One region of the Exiguobacterium sp. s133 genome, then DNA from elsewhere that is predicted to be linked to it. Evidence: riboswitches for the same ligand, from Rfam matches in the RefSeq annotation. Region 1 holds a riboswitch; the other holds the start of a gene.

Region 1 (2,209 bases):
AACGCGTTCCGATAATCATGACTCCCGTGATGAAGGCACTAGGCAATCCGCCAAATAATGTGGCAATCGCGACAGGAATGATACGTAAGTCAATCCGGGCAATATCAATTTGAATGCTGTTGAACATGAGGAGTACAGCAATTGCACCAGCTACACAACCTAAAATAAGGCGTGATTCAAGCTTTGATTTTGGTGTAATTCTTGGTTGATTTCGAAAAGGTAAAAATAAAAGCGTGATCGTCGTGAATAAGAGACAAAAATTTATGATGAAGTTATTCATAATAGACAACAAATCCTCCCAACTCCCCCTGCAGTATACTTCCAATTATATACTTTGAGTATACTCGTTCTACTAACGGTATAGGAGGTCTGAATGTTTAGAATAAAAAAAGAAAAACAGAATAAAACCTCTGTCCTTCTCTTGATTTTTAATTTATTAATTGGATGAGACGACTTCTTCATCCATTGTCGCGAGGATTTTATCAAATACATGGATCATCACGTTCAGTTCCTCTTCAGACAAAGTGCCGAATCGCTCCTGAAGATATTTGCGACGGACGACTTCGAGATTCCGAAAAGCGGCCTCTCCCTCGTCAGTCAAGGCAAGGACGATTGAACGACGATCTTCCGTCGAACGTGTCCGTGTCACAAAACCGGTCTTATAAAGTTTATCTGTCAAAGCGGTGACCTGACTTGTCGCAAGTTCGAACTGTTCCGCGAGTAATGTCGGACGCTGGGGGCCGTTTTCAGATAAGCTACGTAAGATGAAGAATTCACTTCGCGTGGCAGTACCTTCAAACAGTTGATTCAACTCACGGCGCAACGTCCGGAGAATCACGCGCATTTGTTCTTCTAATCGATATGTCAATTGGTCATGTTGTTCTTGTCCCATCTGAGCAACATCCTTTCTGTACTACCTTCTACCATTTAGTGTACTAAAAATATCGGAATTTTACTATGAGCACGGTAGGATTCAAAAATATAAATTGACAAACAAGAAACATATTATGTACTATGTCGAAGTAATGAATTAGTAAATCAACTTAATTAGTTCTCACTCAACCAGTGGGATGGAGGTTGCGATTCTTATGAGTCGGGTTACGGATGTCGTCAAGCGGCAGATGAAATAGCTCAAAAGGAAGAATTGCCGAAATCGTAGACTACTTTGAAAGTCAGCGATTGGGATTAGATCAAACAGGTCTAATACTGTCATGAACCGTTTGCGGTTTATGGGGAGCTATCTTTCACGACGGTAGAATGAGACGCATCATCGATATGTTGCGTTCTCATCTTCCTCTTGGAAGGTGAGGGCGCTTTTTTACGCCCTCTCAAAAATTATAAAAAGAGAGAAGCGACAGACATGAACAATTTACAACAGCAACAACAACCCCTCGATTCCACAGCAGAAGGGCTACAACGAGGGCTTCAAGCCCGGCATATGTCGATGATTGCAATTGGCGGAGCGATTGGGACCGGTTTATTCATCGCGTCAGGTGCCTCTGTTGCAGCGGCAGGACCGGGTGGTGCGTTACTTTCTTATACAATCGTCGGATTGATGGTCTACTTCTTGATGACGAGCCTTGGGGAGATGGCCGCCTATATGCCGGTCGCAGGATCATTCTCGACGTACGGGACGAAGTTCGTCGACCCTTCATTCGGATTCGCCTTAGGATGGAACTATTGGTACAACTGGGCCGTCACGATTGCCGTCGAGCTCGTCGCAGCACAAATCGTCATGCATTACTGGTTCCCGAACATTCCGGGCGTCTATTTTAGCGCGCTGTTTTTACTTTTAATGATTGGATTAAATTATTTTTCGGTCAAAGGATTCGGTGAAGCCGAGTACTGGTTTGCGATGATTAAAGTCGTCACGGTCATCGTGTTTCTTGGTGTAGGAGTCGCGATGATTTTTGGTATCTTTACTTCGGAGCCACCAGCAGGGTTCAAAAACTTTGGCTTAGGTGATGCACCGTTTGTCGGAGGGATTCCAGCTGTCATCGGTATCATTCTTGTCGCAGGTTTTAGCTTTCAAGGGACGGAGCTCGTCGGAATCGCAGCAGGCGAGTCGGAAGATCCGGAAAAAAATGTCCCGAAAGCAGTTAAACAGGTGTTTTGGCGGATTTTATTATTTTATGTATTTGCGATCTTCGTCATCGGAATGTTGATTCCATACACAAGTCCGAGCCTTGTCTCAAATGATATTACGGAT
Region 2 (2,209 bases), on a different contig from region 1:
CCGCCATGATGAGGTCAGCACCGATCGGCAGCATGATACCGAATGTTCCCCAACTTGTACCTGTCGAGAATGCCATTAAGCTTGCAATCAAGAACAATAAGAAGGGGAGGTACGAAGCAGAAATCGACTTACTGACGAAGCTTGCTAAGTACTCACCTGTTTTCATGTCACCGATAACAGCGATGATTGTCCAAGCGAATAATAAGATGACGACAGCAGGCCACATGGATTTCATCCCAGCCCAGATGCTGTGTCCGTATTCGCGCGCCGGGATTTTCCGACCAATCAACATCAGGAAAGCAACGACTAAACTGATGACGACACCAGCAACGAGTGAACGTGTTACGTCTGTCGCTTCAAATGCACCAATCAACGTAAATGCACGATTGTCAGCAGCGAGTGCCTGAGCACCGGTAAAGAGTAATGCGGAAACTGTTGCAATGACGAGAACGATAATCGGAACGACGAGGTCACGTACTTTTCCACCTTCGTGTTCTTTGACTTCCTCTGCCATCCCCATCGGTGTTCCTTTACTTGCATCGAAAAGTTCACCTTTTAATGCACGAAGTTCATGCGTCCGCATCGGTCCGACCGCAATCCCTGTGTACGCGATGTAAAGCGTCAGCAATAGAGCGAAAATCGCATAGAAGTTGAGTGGCACGATCATCATGAAAGCACTGAATGCGGAATACTCCGTAATCGAATGTGTCGTTAAGATACCAGCGATGATCGAGATGATGAACGCTCCCCAACTTGAAAGCGGGCTGATGACACAGACTGGAGCAGCCGTCGAGTCAATAATATACGCAAGTTTTGCCCGCGAGACGCCACGACGGTCCGTTAACGGACGACTGACATTCCCGACAGCAAGACTGTTGAAGTAATCATCGATGAAGATTAAAATACCTAAACCAAATGCTGCGAGGCGAGCGCCGCGCGCTGTCTTGACGTGTGTTGTTGCCCATTCACCGAAGGCATGTGCACCGCCCGATGTTTGGATAAGCGTCGATAGAACACCGAGTAATAGTAAGAAGATGAGTAATAAGACGTTCCATTCATTTAACGCCCCATCCGCCCAAAATAGACTAAAGATGTTTTTGCCGAGATAGACGACCGTATCGATTGGATTAAAGCTATGCAGCAATAAAGCACCAATCAAAATACCGACACCAAGTGAAATAACGACTTTGCGCGTCACGATTGCAAGTGCGATTGCAATGACAGCTGGAATGAGCGCAACGATTGAATCTGAATAATTGACCATTGTGTGGTTCCTCCTCTTTTTTTAGAAGATGAGACCCATTGCATATAAAAAAGCAAGGGCACCGGCAACAAAGCCGACACCCTTGCTGGATGCGTCTTTCTTAGCCGAATTGGAGCGCTCCATACAAAACACGTATGGCAATCGAACGGGTATTTCCCAATTCGACCAGTACCATCAAGTCAGACACTTGACGATACTTCGGCAGCATTACCTTTCCTTGATCGTCCTCGTTGTCATCCTCAGATCAAATACTCATTAAGACCGCGCCTCTACCTCATCGATAGAATAGTCATATTCTTTTAATAAGAAAACCTTATCATATTTCAGAAAAAAGTTTCAAGTCTGTTTTTAAAAAAAGTAGTAAAGTCTGTTCAAAAGGAACAATGAAGTTATTCGGCGTTCATCCGATTTAAATGGGCAGCACCGATGACACCGGCATTTCCTTCCAATGCAGCTAAGCGAATGATTGTTTTTTGACGTAACGTCGGGTAGAGACGGGCATTGACGGCTTGTAAGAGCTCTTCCCAAAATAAATCGGCGGAAGCCGTAACACCGCCACCGATGATGACGGCTTCCGGATCAAGTGTGTGAATGATGTTCGCTACGCCTGTTGCTAAATGATTTACGAAACGAAGCCTTTCCTGTGTATTGCCAAGAAGTTGTGCAATAGAAGATTCATTTAATGAATCAGCCCGCGTCTGAAGAGCCGTACCGCTTGCTAATCCTTCGAGTGAGCCTTTGTTCAAGACGTGATGTTCCGGTCCAGAAGCATCGATGATCGTATTTCCGATTTCACCAGCATATCCGTGTGCGCCTCGAATCAACGTCTTTTGATAGACATATCCACCACCGATTCCTGTACTGACTGTCATGTAATAGATGGATGTATAGTCTTGTCCTGCCCCGAACAATGCTTCGCCGAGCGCGGCGGCATTTGCATCATTT

The links. Region 1 has a riboswitch for lysine ahead of KNP96_RS11465 (amino acid permease). Riboswitches for the same ligand answer to the same signal wherever they lie in the genome.
Region 2: another riboswitch for lysine. It lies ahead of KNP96_RS09985 (Na+/H+ antiporter NhaC family protein); the one in region 1 lies ahead of KNP96_RS11465 (amino acid permease).

The regions. Positions count from the first base shown of each region.
Region 1 covers NZ_JACSMK010000008.1:52,533-54,741, forward strand. Annotated here, with positions in the region: gene KNP96_RS11455 (GGDEF domain-containing protein) at 1-280, opposite strand, end outside; gene KNP96_RS11460 (MarR family winged helix-turn-helix transcriptional regulator) at 437-892, opposite strand; lysine riboswitch at 1,064-1,248, shown strand; gene KNP96_RS11465 (amino acid permease) at 1,361-2,209, shown strand, end outside.
Region 2 covers NZ_JACSMK010000006.1:103,908-106,116, reverse strand. Annotated here, with positions in the region: gene KNP96_RS09985 (Na+/H+ antiporter NhaC family protein) at 1-1,264, opposite strand, end outside; lysine riboswitch at 1,369-1,544, opposite strand; gene KNP96_RS09980 (type I phosphomannose isomerase catalytic subunit) at 1,654-2,209, opposite strand, start outside.